One region of the Virgibacillus xinjiangensis genome, then DNA from elsewhere that is predicted to be linked to it. Evidence: predicted binding sites of a transcription regulator. Region 1 holds the regulator's gene; each other region holds the start of a gene.
The links. Region 1 encodes CtsR, which represses protease genes until heat stress. Its sites were predicted from a motif close to ATGGTCAATAAAGGTCAAACA; they were not measured.
Positions count from the first base shown of each region.

Region 2: a site for CtsR is predicted at 1,856-1,876, ahead of clpP (ATP-dependent Clp endopeptidase proteolytic subunit ClpP). Genes of this name have one in related genera too.
Region 3: a site for CtsR is predicted at 1,487-1,507, ahead of ACFOGI_RS03040 (ATP-dependent Clp protease ATP-binding subunit). Genes of this name have one in related genera too.

Region 1 is NZ_JBHRSA010000044.1:56,647-61,457, forward strand. Features, by position in the region: gene clpC (ATP-dependent protease ATP-binding subunit ClpC) at 1-1,501, opposite strand, end outside; gene ACFOGI_RS11870 (protein arginine kinase) at 1,519-2,583, opposite strand; gene ACFOGI_RS11875 (UvrB/UvrC motif-containing protein) at 2,583-3,131, opposite strand; gene ACFOGI_RS11880 (CtsR family transcriptional regulator) at 3,146-3,613, opposite strand; gene ACFOGI_RS11885 (MgtC/SapB family protein) at 3,802-4,455, opposite strand.
Region 2 is NZ_JBHRSA010000049.1:37,494-42,304, forward strand. Features, by position in the region: gene whiA (DNA-binding protein WhiA) at 1-527, shown strand, start outside; gene ACFOGI_RS13820 (HPr family phosphocarrier protein) at 688-939, shown strand; gene clpP (ATP-dependent Clp endopeptidase proteolytic subunit ClpP) at 1,219-1,806, opposite strand; tRNA gene ACFOGI_RS13830 (tRNA-Arg) at 2,023-2,098, shown strand; gene ACFOGI_RS13835 (ABC transporter ATP-binding protein) at 2,180-2,974, shown strand; gene ACFOGI_RS13840 (shikimate kinase) at 3,117-3,650, opposite strand; gene aroD (type I 3-dehydroquinate dehydratase) at 3,776-4,543, shown strand; gene ACFOGI_RS13850 (FixH family protein) at 4,609-4,811, opposite strand, start outside.
Region 3 is NZ_JBHRSA010000006.1:7,671-12,481, forward strand. Features, by position in the region: gene mbcS (acyl-CoA synthetase MbcS) at 1-1,005, shown strand, start outside; gene ACFOGI_RS03040 (ATP-dependent Clp protease ATP-binding subunit) at 1,686-3,830, shown strand; gene ACFOGI_RS03045 (hypothetical protein) at 3,833-4,414, shown strand; gene ACFOGI_RS03050 (ComEC/Rec2 family competence protein) at 4,472-4,811, shown strand, end outside.

The DNA.
Region 1 (4,811 bases):
GCTCACTTTCATCCTTGGTCAGACGAGAAACCGGTACACCTGTCCAAATGGACACGACACTGGCTATATCTTCTACGGTTACTTCAGAAGCTATCTGCCCCTGTTTTTCTTTCCATTGTTTCTTTGTTTCCTCCAACTCTTCACGAAGCCGTTGTTCGGAATCCCTGAGAGAAGCGGCTTTTTCAAACTCCTGACTTTGTACGGCTGCATCCTTTTCCTTCCGTACTTCTTCCAGCTTCTGTTCCAATTCTTTCAGATTAGGTGGAACAGTATAGGAGCGGAGGCGCACTTTCGATCCTGCCTCATCAATCAAGTCAATTGCTTTATCTGGCAGGAACCTGTCCGTAATATAGCGGTTGGAAAGGTGTGCCGCAGCCTCAATTGCTTCATCTGTAACAGTTACACGGTGGTGGGCTTCATATCGGTCTCTCAGCCCATTTAAAATCTGTATGGTTTCCTCCAAGGTAGGTTCATCCACTTGGATTGGCTGGAACCTCCGTTCGAGGGCCGCATCTTTTTCAATGTACTTGCGGTATTCATCCAAAGTTGTTGCCCCGATGCATTGTAATTCACCCCTGGCAAGAGAAGGTTTGAGGATGTTGGACGCATCGATGGCACCTTCAGCACCTCCGGCTCCAATCAGGGTATGGAGTTCATCAATGAATAAGATGATATTGCCTGCTTGGCGGATTTCCTCCATGACCTTCTTCAGGCGATCCTCAAATTCACCACGGTATTTCGTGCCCGCTACTACTGTTCCCATATCAAGTGTCATGACACGTTTATCACGCAGAATTTCCGGCACTTCATTATCGACAATCTGCTGTGCAAGGCCTTCTGCTACAGCTGTTTTACCGACACCAGGTTCGCCTACAAGGACCGGATTGTTTTTAGTTCGGCGGCTTAACACCTGAATAACACGTTCAATTTCCTTCGTCCTACCGATGACCGGGTCGATTTTTCCTTCTTTCGCGATGACAGTCAAGTCCCTCGCCAAAGAATCAAGAGTAGGAGTGCTTGCATTGGACTGCTGTCCGTTCCTTCCCTGTCGACCGCTTTGTGACTCATTGCTTCCTAAGAGCTGGAGTACCTGCTGCCTTGCTTTGTTCAAGCTGACACCCAAGTTGTTCAGTACCCGGGCAGCAACGCCTTCACCTTCACGAATGAGCCCAAGGAGGATATGTTCGGTTCCTACGTAGGAGTGCCCCAGCTTCCTTGCCTCATCTTGTGACAGTTCCACCACTTTTTTTGCCCTTGGTGTATAGTGGATCGATTGCATCGGTTGTTTACCGACACCAATCAATTCTTCTACCTGCTCCTGGATATTGGACACTTCCACACCCAAGGATTGCAAAGCTTTTGCCGCAATGCCTTCCCCTTCACGGACTAGGCCTAAGAGAATATGTTCGGTTCCTATGTTGTTATGACCTAACCTTACTGCTTCCTCTTGTGATAGAGCTAATACCTTTTGTGCCCTTTCCGTAAATCGTCCAAACATCATATAAAATTTCCTCCCATCTACTTTTCTAATTGCAGTCTTTCACGGATCAACGAAGCTCTCAGCACATCGCGTTCACTGGCAGAAAGTTTCCGTTCTGCATACTGCTGCAGGAAACCAGGCTGGGTAAGGATGACCAGTTCATTCAGTATATTTCTGGACACGTTGTTTATAAGACCTAAATCAATTCCCAGCCGTACATTTGATAAGCGGTTGGCTGCTTCTTTGGATTCCATGATTCTGCTATATTCAAGGACCCCATATGAACGGAAGATGCGATCTTCCAACTCGGTGCTGGACTGCTCCATCAATCTGGAGCGGGCATTCCTTTCATGTGTTATCAATTGTTTCACAACACTCTGTAAATCTCCAACAATATCTTCCTCTGTTTTGCCCAATGTAATTTGATTAGAAATCTGGAAAAGGTTTCCTAATGCTTCACTGCCCTCTCCGTAAATCCCCCGGACCACCAGTCCAAGTTGATTGATTGCAGGAGTCATGCGATTCAGCTGCTTAGTAATGGCCAAAGCAGGAAGGTGCATCATCACCGAAGCCCTCATCCCTGTACCTACATTGGTGGGACAGCTGGTCAGATATCCCCTTGTTTCATCATAGGCGTAATCAATCTTCTCTTCTAGCCAATCATCCAGAGAAAATGCTTTTTCCAAGGCTTCAGGCAACTGAAACCCAGGGAAATAAACCTGGAGGCGAATATGGTCTTCTTCATTTACCATCAAGGAAACCTGTTCATTTTCAGAAATGAGTGCAGCAGCTTCTTGAGTATTTTCGACCAAATGAGGACTGACCAAATGCTTTTCAACCAACACCCTCTTTTGGATGGAGCTTAAGTCTTCCATAGAAATAAACGAAAAGTTTTCGTAATCCTCAAAAGACTGCTCATCATACTCCTCCCTGAAGAACTCATGGATTTCCTCCAGCTTTTTTTGATCGGCCAGGATTGGATAGGCTGCATTCGAAAAGTTTCTTGCCAACCGAATACGACTGCTTAATACAATGTCACTGTCAGGCCCACTTTCCCTCATCCATGGGCTTATTGCTTGTTTCATGAAATCCTCCAGTGCCATCAGTTGCCCTCACCTGCTTCCCTGTCATCCTTGTCACTTTGTAGAGCCCTGATTTGGTCCCTGACTTTCGCTGCTTCTTCAAAAGCTTCTTCCTCTATCAGGTGTTTCAATTGTTCTCTATAATTTTCCAGCTGCTTCTTCTTATTCAAATCACCGCCCTGGCGCTTTGGTATCTTTCCGGAATGTTGGGTGTTGCCGGAATGTACCCGCCTGAATATCGGGTCAAGTCTGGAAGAAAATGTTTTATAACAAGAAGCACAACCAAACTTGCCAACACGTTGAAACTCTGAAAAAGTCATCCCGCATCCAGGACATTGAAATTCCTGTGATTGCTGATAAGGCTGGCCTTTTTGTGCTCCTAAAACACCGGGGTCGAAATTAAACAACCCGGAAAGAAGGTTTTGAAGGGAATATCCTTCCTCTGAAGAATTCATATAGCCCATTTCCTTCGCACAGACACCACATACATGCACAGTGGTCTTGCTTCCATTGATTACCTTTGTGAGATGAAGGGTGGCAGGCCGTTTATGACATTCTTGACATTCCATGCTTTTTAGCCTCCTTACTTATTCAGGTATTTTAAAGTGGAGAGCATTGAAGTTAGAACACGCGCTCGTATTTCGTCGCGCATAGGTAGTTGGAAAGCTAATGTAGTACGGTCCACTGCGCTCATAATCAGTTTTGCTTCCCGCTCCGTCACCAGCTTTTCCTCCATCAGCCGATCCATTATGTCAGCTGCAGCCTGCTGGGTAACAGACGGGTTGATCATTTCAATAACCTCATCGATAAGTTCCGATTTATCTTGATGAATGACACGCATGATTCGGATATAACCGCCACCGCCACGTTTACTCTCTACTATATACCCTTTTTCCACTGTAAAACGCGTCTTAATCACATAATTAATTTGCGAGGGGACACACTGGAATTGATCCGCAATCTCGCTGCGCTTGATCTCGATGACATTTTGCCCTTCTGTCTGTAATATTTTTTTGAGATACTGTTCAATCACATCAGAAATATTACTCACCGGCGCCCCACCTCCTTGCTGTCTTTTTGACTTTGACTATCTTTGACTATACTCTTATTATACGGTAAAAAAAACATCTTGCAAATACTATGTATTCTGTTTAAGTATAGTCTAGACAAAAAGTAGATAGAAAAAACCTTACAACAATGATTTGTGTAAGGTCTTAGGAGGTGATGCGTCCATTATGTCTACTTAAGTTCAGAAATATTTCTAACTTCATTTACTTGTGATACCTCTTCAAAGAGGGCAATTCTCTCCATATCTTTCATACGATCTGTCTTGATGAATATCTTTCTAAGATTATGCTCCGCTTTAATAATTTCCACGTTTTGGATGTTCAGCTTATAGTTCTCCAATATAGTGATCACATCGCTGATTTCCAAGTCAGATAAAGCTACTATCTCTACTATATTTGTGGAATGCCCTTTTGTGAACATTCTTTCCAAATTATTTAGAAAGACAAGGCTGATAAGAATAATTAACGTTGTAAATAAAGCTGGACCATACATACCTGCCCCTACCACTAGTCCTATTCCAGCGACTGCCCAAATAGAAGCAGCTGTAGTTAATCCACGGATGGTACCGCCATATACAATAATTGTCCCTGCCCCAAGAAAGCCAATTCCACTGATTACATAAGAAGGTATTCTTGCCGGGTCAAATCGTACATTATCATACTGCCGCATAAATTCTTCAAATCCAAAAACAGATAACAACATCATCAGACAGGCGCCTACTCCTACAAGTATATGGGTACGGAAACCGGCAGAATGGTTATTCAATTCTCTTTCAAAACCGATGATTCCTGACAATACCAAGGCTATCAGCAATCGAATGACCATGATGTCTAAATCCTCTTGGAATATTTCATTCATTATAGTTTCCAATCTCCGCACCACCTTTTTTACTATTATATGAATTATAAAACAGTATTTTCATTTATACCAATATATGCACTCCATCAAAAAGTAGGCTGATTTCTCATAATGTCTAAGAAATTGTGGAACAACAGCATGCTTCAAAACTGAAACGTATACTGACTCACTTGTCAGCAATGGACTAGTATTCGGATGCAAATATCCTTCTATCTTAGGAAATATTAACACCTAAAATAAAAAGCTAAGATACTTTAGTATCTTAGCTTTTTAACTCTATGCCTGGCAGCGTCCTACTCTCGCAGGGACAAAGTCCCAACTAC
Region 2 (4,811 bases), on a different contig from region 1:
AAACATCGTCCTATCATCTCGAAATCTTTAATTTCCACCAAGAACATAATGATGCTTTGTGTGAACTGTTGAATGATTTCAATTTAAACGGACGGAAACTGGAGCGCAAAAACGGATACATCGTCTATATGAAAGAAGCAGAAAAGATTACTGCTTTTCTGAGTGTGATAGGGGCGCATAATGCCTTGTTCAAATTTGAGGATGTCCGGATTGTGAGAGACATGAGGAACTCGGTGAACCGTCTGGTCAATTGCGAAACAGCGAATCTTAATAAGACTATTGGTGCAGCTTTTAGACAAATAGAAAATATCAAGTTGATTGAGCGGACTGTCGGGCTGGATCAGCTTCCTGAAAAACTGCAGGAAATCGCAAGACTCCGCGTAGAGCACGAGGATGTAACGTTGAAAGAACTGGGCGAGTTGATGTCAACTGGAAGAATATCAAAATCAGGTGTGAACCATCGACTGAAGAAGATTGATGAGTTTGCCGAAAAAATAAAGCGGGGAGAGGCGCCTGCAACGAAATAATTCATTTCATCGATTGTTCATGATATAATACAGATAAATAAAAATATCAAATCAATTTTTCGCATGCCATAAACAATCGGCAGTTCCGGCTTTGGGGCAGGAGCTGTCGATTAACTACAATATGGCTTGGTAGCGCTTACGAGTAGAGAGGATGAGGAATTTGGTTGAGAAATCCGTCAAAGTGGAATTGGAATCTGGATTGCAGGCACGTCCTGCAGCACAATTTGTGCAGGAGGCCAATCGGTATTCAGCAAATTTGTTTCTGGAAAAAGGCGGAAAAAAAGTTAATGCCAAGAGTATCATGGGATTAATGAGTTTAGCAGTAACAAGTGGGGAAGAAATAAAAATCATTGCAGAAGGTGCAGATGAAGCAGATGCAATGGAGCATTTGATTTCCTTTGTTTCAAATTGAACCGGCATCAAGCCGAAGATAACCATATATCACAAAGCGGATAAAATGAGAAGGCTTTATCAATGAAGCTGTAACCAACGATCATCCACGAAGAGAATGAAACTTCTTCGTGGATTTTTTCCTTAATGGATGGCTTTACAACTTTCTCACCAGTTGATGGAGGAACATGGATATGATTACATTTTTTGATTTTCATATTCCCATCATCTCTATATCGTTGTCCATAAAAAAAAACGTCCCATCAATCTTTGTAGATTGATGGGACGGCCGTGTCTCCAATTATTTCTCATTACGTTCCAGAATTTTATCAATCAGGCCGTATTCTACGGATTTCTGGGCACTCATGAAGTTATCACGCTCTGTATCACGTTCGATGACCTCGAGCGGTTGACCAGTACGCTCGGAAAGAATTTCGTTCATTTTCCGCTTCATTTCAATAATGCGGCGGGCATGGATCTCGATGTCAGTAGCTTGACCCTGCGTTCCGCCAAGCGGCTGGTGAATCATTACTTCACTGTTAGGGAGAGCATAGCGTTTGCCCTTTTCCCCTGCCGCGAGCAAGAAGGCACCCATGGATGCAGCCATACCTGTACAGATGGTGGATACATCCGGCTTGATGAACTGCATGGTATCAAAGATAGCCATTCCTGCAGTAATGGACCCACCTGGGGAGTTGATGTATAAGGAAATGTCTTTCTCTGGATCCTCTGCTTCCAGGAATAATAACTGTGCAACAATCGTATTAGCCACATTGTCATCGATTCCGCTTCCCAGCATAACAATGCGGTCTTTCAGCAGGCGAGAGTAAATGTCGTAGGCACGTTCTCCGCGGTTGGTCTGTTCAATTACAGTCGGTATTAAGTTCATAAGTAAAATCCTCCCTTTTTCAATAACGTTCTTTCTACATCATAACTAAATGGTCAATAAAGGTCAAACGATAACGTTCGAGATGAAGATAAATCTTTTAACCATCATTCCCAGTCATCAGAAAAATAAACCTGCATGATTTTAAAAGAGGGGTTGTCAAATAGCTGAGAGGGCGTTATAATGTTATATGTGTTAAAAAACGATTAACAATTCTATGCGCCCGTAGCTCAGTAGGATAGAGCGTTGGTTTCCGGTACCAAGTCAGTCGGGGGTTCGAATCCCTCCGGGCGCGTCAACTGAGATGAAGCAAGAAATGCAGAATACTGTATTTCTTGCTTTTTTCTATATCTGAAATAGGAAGGTAGGGGAAAACATGTCGATTGATGTCGCATTGTCCAATGTATCGTGGAAGAGGGAAGGGAAGATGATCCTATCAGAAATAGATTGGGAGGTAAAAAGCGGGGAGCACTGGGCTGTTCTGGGGCTGAATGGGTCCGGAAAGACGACTCTGCTCAATATGATCAATGGCTATATATGGCCTACCAATGGCACGGTTCAAGTCCTCGGGAATTTATTTGGCAAAACGGATATAAGGGAACTGAGAAAATCTATCGGCTGGGTAAGTTCTTCTCTTCAAGAACGCATCAGGGGAACAGAGCTTGGAGTAAATGTCGTGTTGAGTGGGAAGTATGCTTCCATCGGACTTTATGAGCATCCAGGCGATGAAGAGTATCATAAGGCATACCAATTGATGGAACAGCTGGATTGTGCCGAATTGGCTGAAAACCCCTATCAATCATGTTCACAAGGAGAGAAACAAAAACTTCTGATTGCGAGAGGTTTAATGGGGGATCCTAAACTGTTGATATTGGATGAACCGACAACTGGTCTGGATTTCTTGGCAAGGGAAGATTTACTGGAGTCGGTCAGCCGTATGGCATCCGAAAAGGGTGCTCCCACCATTATTTTTGTCACCCATCATACAGAAGAGATTCTTCCTGTTTTCTCTCATACACTGCTGCTTAGGGGTGGAAAAGTGTTTGATCAAGGGCAAACGGAACGGGTTCTTACCAGTGGAAACCTTTCAGCTTTTCTGCACGAAGAGGTAGAAGTGGAGTGGCAACGTAACAGGCCGTGGATGCTATTGAAAGAAAAGGTAAAAGAGTAGGCAATAACTATCCAGTTAACGTAGAGAGCATGCAATGAAGCCCGGGAAAAGATAAAAACTCTTTCCGGGCTAATACATGTAATAGGTGTTGTATGGTTTAAACAATCTTTTCATTAAATGAATGTTGCTGTCTGCTTCTTTATCAGTGCTCCTGTTGTTGCAGTTCTGTGAAGATGTGCTGTGCAGTTTGCTCAGGTGTGAGGTTATCGGTATTCACTTTTAAATGGTGAGAGCGGTAGACCTGTTGACGTTGCTCGAACAATTCTTGGATCTCCTTGATGGATTTCCCTTGCAGTACGGGACGGGTATCGATTAATACGCTGAGTCTGTCCTGCCAATAAGGCCAGGAAATTTCCAAGAAGATGACAATACTGTTCGACATGCAAACTTCTTTAAGTTCCTCCTGTAGGAATGCTCCTCCACCGACCGAGATGATGTTTCCTGGCTGTCGGGCATACGCTGTAATGACTTCTTTTTCTTTTTTGCGGAAAGCTCTTTCCCCGTGAGTCTGGAAGATCTCTGTCGCAGGCATGCCGAAAGCCTTCTCTATTTCCTCGTCTGTATCGATAAATGGTCTTCCATATTGTTTTGCCAACTCCATTCCGACAGTAGTTTTCCCTGCTCCCATGAAACCGATAAGAACTATACTTTTTTGTGTGATCGTTTCTTTTTTCATGCCAATGCTCCCCCTGAAAATATGTAATTAGCATCAGTATAAGATAAATAGTCCTGATTGCACAGAGGAAAAAATGTTAGAGTTCAAGTATAATATTCATTAATTTCAGTAATGGGGGGAAACGAATGAGCGTTGTAAAAATACGAAATCTAACCATAGGTGAAGGAAGTCCCAAGGTGATTGTTCCCCTGATGGGAAAAACAAGTGAAGAGCTAGTAGAGGAAGTCCAAGTGGTTAAGGAGCTGAACCCCGACATGGTGGAATGGCGGGCAGATGTCTATGAACGGCTGGAATATATGGAGGAAGTCGGCAGGACTGCTGATGAACTGCGTATGGCATTGGGAGAGGTTCCTTTGTTGTTCACCTTCCGTACCCATAAAGAGGGAGGCAGCAGGGAATGGTCCGAGACTGAATACTTTGAGCTGTTATCCAGGATGGTTGATAGTTGCAGAGTAGACATGATCGATGTAGAATATTATTCCGATGAGCAACAGGTCAAGAATATCATCCAGCAGGCAGGTGAGAAGGGGGTGCGTGTGATTCTTTCTAACCATGATTTTGGAGGGACCCCAACTATGGAAGAAATTGTCCAAAGGCTGAAAGGAATGCAAGAGATGGGGGCTGACATTGCAAAAATTGCTGTGATGCCTCGTAGTATGGATGACCTTTTCACCCTCTTGCATGCAACCAACCGGATGAAGGAAAACTATGCAAACAGGCCGCTGATTACGATGGCCATGGGCAAATTGGGCTTGATTAGCAGGCTTGCTGGAGAGGTATTCGGTTCTGCAGCCACTTTTGGAGCCGGAAAAGAGGCATCCGCTCCCGGCCAGATAGCTGTCGATGATTTAAAAGATGTATTGACTGTAATACATAAATATCAATACCGATAGTTTCTGAGAGTATGGAACGAGGCCAGCATTCCGTAGAATGCTGGCCTCTATTCCGTACATCTGCATTATTCAATAGATAGTTCAAATTCCTGATGTTCATGCAGACCGCTCTCATTCTCCACATGGACGTTTATAGTATATGTTCCACTCCCAGGAAAGGAGTGGGAAGCTTGATATTCACCAGCTGACAACTCTTCTGCCTCTGCCCATTGATGGTTGGCGTCATCTTCTCCCGCTTTCCATATTTCGTATCTGAGTTGAGCAGCTT
Region 3 (4,811 bases), on a different contig from region 1:
CATGGATGGGGATTCGCCCATCTGCAGACAGCGCCGAAAAACTGGTTGTCCATTGAGGAAGGGGACATAGTCTGGGCAACAGCAGGTCCAGGCTGGCAGAAATGGATATGGAGCCCATTCCTGTCCGTACTCGGTTCAGGTGCCACCGGGTTCATCTATAATGGAAGATTTGACCCGGAGAAGTATCTGAGTCTGCTTGCAGAGAATGATATCAATGTGCTGTGCTGCACACCAACGGAATACCGCCTGATGGCCAAAGTGGACAATTTGGAGGATTATCAACTGCCGGCTCTGCATAGTGCCGTGTCCGCGGGTGAGCCGTTGAATATGGAAGTGATCGACACGTTCCGGCGCCATTTCAACTTGACTGTCCGGGACGGCTATGGTCAGACGGAAAATACGCTGCTGCTCGGTGTGATGAAAGATACCGAAGTCCGTCCGGGATCGATGGGGAAACCGACGCCAGGCAACGAAGTGGACATCATTGATGAAAACGGAAAACCAGTTCCTGCCAATAAAGTCGGTGATATCGCTGTGAAAGTGGACAGCCCGGCGCTTTTCCGTGAATACTATAAAGATAAGGAACGGACGAAAAAAACCATAATAGGCGACTATTACATTACTGGAGACCAGGCCAGAAAAGACGAGGACGGTTATTACTGGTTTGAGGGACGCAAGGATGACATCATCATCAGTTCCGGTTATACGATCGGGCCTTTTGAGGTGGAAGACGCTTTGGTCAAACATCCATATGTCAAAGAGTGCGCCGTTGTAGCAAGCCCGCATGAGGTGCGTGGCAACATTGTAAAAGCATTCGTGGTACTGAAGCAGAATGTGAATCAGGACGAACAGGATTTGGTCAAAGAATTGCAGGATCACGTCAAACAGGTGACAGCACCATATAAATATCCGCGGGAAATCGAGTTTGTCGACGACCTGCCGAAAACCGCATCAGGCAAAATCCGCCGAATTGAATTGCGGGAAAAAGAAGAAATGAAGCGTTAATATATGTAGAAAAGGGAACAGTGTATATAAAGCTGTTCTCTTTTTTGATCCTAACTTTATAGAAATGATAAGGACTGCCGCCTGCTACCGCTGCGACAAATTACTTCGCTTTCCGTGGGCACGGCTTCAGTCTCCTCAGAAGAAGGGCACTTCTTCAGGGGCCTTCAGACTCGTGCTGTTCCCACTGGAGTCTACGTATTTTGTCTTCGCTGGGTGCAGTTTCATCATACAGTCGTGCTGGGTATAGTCTTGTCAGCATAGCATCTCAACTAGCGGAGGAAATCCACGGAGACTTCGGAGGAGAGACGACAAGGTGGCTGGTGAGAGTACACGGAAAGCGCAGTGGCATATCCGCAGCGGTATATAGCGCTTATTTGCAAAGATTGATTGGGAGTAGGAGAGGGCACTTTCAGACCAAATGCAGAAAAAAATTAGGCAAAAGTACTTGAAAGTCAAAAAAGGTCAGTATATAATATAGTCAAAGGTCAAAGATAGTCAAAGTCAAATATTGTTCAAAACACCCATGACCTTCAAGAAATGGTGGAACAAGCAAAAGACTTGAATCTACTGAGGAAAATGCCTTATACTACAGTTAAGGTCAAAGATAGTCAAAGTCAAAGTTACAAAGTCAGCAGGTTACCTGCTTAAATAAAATTGATCATATATAGGAGGAATGAAGGATGCAATGCCAAAATTGTGGAATTAACCAAGCGAACGTGAACTTGGCGATGAACATCAACAATCAAAAAATGCAACTGCATCTTTGTCATGAATGTTTTGAGGAGATCCAAGGTAAAATGATGAGTAATTCCGGGGATTTCTTTTCCCAGTCTCCTTTTGGAAACGCGGATAATTCCTTCGCCAACAATTTTTCCCAAGGCAATGGAGGGAATCAGACGGGTACCAAAACAAAACAAAGACAAGGAAATAAAGGAAATGGTCTGCTTGACCAATTAGGCAAGAACGTTACTGATCAAGCAAGATCCGGTCAGATCGATCCGGTAATTGGGCGCGATCAGGAAGTGAAGCGTGTCACCGAAACATTGAACAGAAGAAACAAAAACAACCCGGTCCTGATCGGGGAACCAGGTGTAGGTAAAACAGCGATCGCTGAAGGTCTTGCATTGAAGATCGTAGAAGGCGGCGTACCTGCCAAGCTGATGAACAAGGAGATCTATGTACTGGATGTAGCATCCCTTGTTGCCAATACCAGCATGCGCGGTCAATTTGAAGAACGGATGAAACAGCTGATCAGTGAGCTGCAGCAAAGACAGGATGTCATTCTGTTCATTGACGAAATCCATCTGCTGGTTGGCGCTGGTTCAGCAGAGAGCTCCCAAATGGATGCAGGCAATATCCTGAAACCGGCACTGGCCCGGGGTGAACTGCAAATCATTGGTGCGACAACGTTGAAAGAATACCGTCAAATCGAAAAGGATGCGGCACTTGAACGACGTCTGCAGCCGATTATTGTCAAAGAGCCGACAAAAGAAGAGGCTATTCAAATTCTGCAAGGCATCAAAGACCGTTATGAAGCTTTCCATGAAGTTCGTTATTCCGATGAAGCGGTCGAAGCGTTCGTTCAGCTGTCCGACCGTTATATCCAGGATCGTTTCCTGCCGGACAAAGCCATCGATCTGATGGACGAAGTCGGTTCCCGGCTGAACCTGTCCAATGCGGAAAAAGATTCCCATTCCATCCAGCAGCACTTGGATGAAATCGTCAGGGAAAAGGAAGAAGCAGCAGAACGGGAAGACTACGAAAAAGCAGCCAACCTGAGATATCAGGAAATCCAGCTGCAAAAACAACTGGAAAAAGCGAAAGATAAAGAGCAGGTCATCGATGTAGATATTTCCGATATCCAATTGATTGTAGAAGAAAAAACAGGTATTCCTGTCACGAAGCTTCAAGCGGATGAACAGGAAAAAATGAAGAACCTCGCGGAACAGCTGAGCACCAAAGTCATCGGTCAACAGGAAGCAGTCAATAAAGTGGCAAAAGCCGTTCGCCGCAGCCGTGCCGGACTGAAATCCAAGCACCGCCCAATCGGTTCCTTCCTGTTTGTCGGACCGACCGGTGTAGGTAAAACAGAATTGACCAAAGCACTGGCAGAGGAACTATTCGGTTCCCGTGATTCCATGATCCGCCTCGATATGAGTGAATATATGGAAAAACACGCCGTGTCCAAAATCATCGGTTCACCACCAGGATATGTAGGACATGAGGAAGCAGGACAGCTTACAGAGAAAGTCCGCCGCAACCCGTACTCTATCCTGCTGTTGGATGAAATCGAGAAAGCCCACCCAGATGTGCAGAACATGTTCCTGCAAATCATGGAAGACGGCCATCTGACAGATTCCCATGGCCGGAATGTGAGCTTCAAAGACACTGTCATCATCATGACAAGCAATGCCGGAACCGGTGTGAAAACAGTCAATGTAGGCTTCAACAAGGATGCACATGATGCGGTATCCAACTTGGAAAACCTGAGCGACTACTTCAAGCCGGAGTTCCTGAACCGTTTCGATTCCATCATCAACTTCAACGAACTGTCTGAAAAAGACCTGATGGAAATTATCGATCTTATGCTTCAAGAACTTCAAGAGAACATCGAAGAAAATAACATCCAGATCACCATTACGGAGGAAGCTAAGCACGAATTGGTCAAACTCGGCTATGATAAACGCTTCGGCGCTCGTCCGCTGCGCCGGGTCATCCAAGATAAAGTGGAAGACCAGCTCACAGATCTGATCCTGGATGAAGCTGAAGTGGAAAACGTAAAAGTCGATGTCATCGATGAAGAAATCAAAGTGGTAAATGCATAAAAATGATTGAAAATCCCGTCGGCAGTGAGCCGGCGGGATTTTTGCGTTGGGAGCTTTGCGAGGTATCCGCCGGAGCGGTTGAAAATCAGCAGCACATGCAGATAATCGGCAGGAGCGCGGGAATATCTGCCGCTGTGCTGGTATATCGCCAGGAGAATCGTGAAATCGGCGGGAGATGCAGGATATCATCCGGAGAGAAAATAAATCAGCAGCATACGCAGGGAATCGACAGGAGCGCGGGAATATCCGCCGCTGTGCTGGTATATCGGCAGGAGAGCAGTGAAATCGGCGGGAGATGCAGGATATCATCCGGAGAGAAAATAAATCAGCAGCACACGCAAGGAATCGGCAGGATCGCGGGAATATCCGCCGCTGTGCTGGTATATCGGCAGGAGAGCAGTGAAATCGGCGGGAGATGCGGGATATCATCCGGAGAGGAAATAAATCAGCAGCATACGCAGGGAATCGGCAGGAGCGCGGGAATATCCGCCGCTGTGCTGGTATATCGGCAGGAGAATCGTGAAATCGGCGGAAGGTGCAGGATATCATCCGGAGAGAAAATAAATCAGCAGCAATCTGATTAATATTTATCCGTGGTTCTGTAAAAAATAAAGGCATCTTATGTAAAGGATGTTTTAACCATGAATAAGCGGAAGAAACGACTGCCGGTATTTATTTTCTGTTTATTGTTCCTATTGGCTCCATCTCCCATTCAGGGGGAGCGGATGCCTGAGATGCTTGTCCACTTCATTGATGTGGGCCAGGGTGACAGCATCCTTATCCAGACCCCTTCTGATAAGACTATTTTGATTGATGCGGGCCCGCCGGATGCGGGGGAGAAGGTGACGTCTTATCTGAAGGAGCAGCAGGTCAGTGAAATCGATCTGTTGGTTGCCACCCATCCTGATATCGATCATATCGGCGGGCTCCCCAAGGTGATCAATTCGGTCAAGGTGAAGAAAATATTGGACTCGGGGAAGC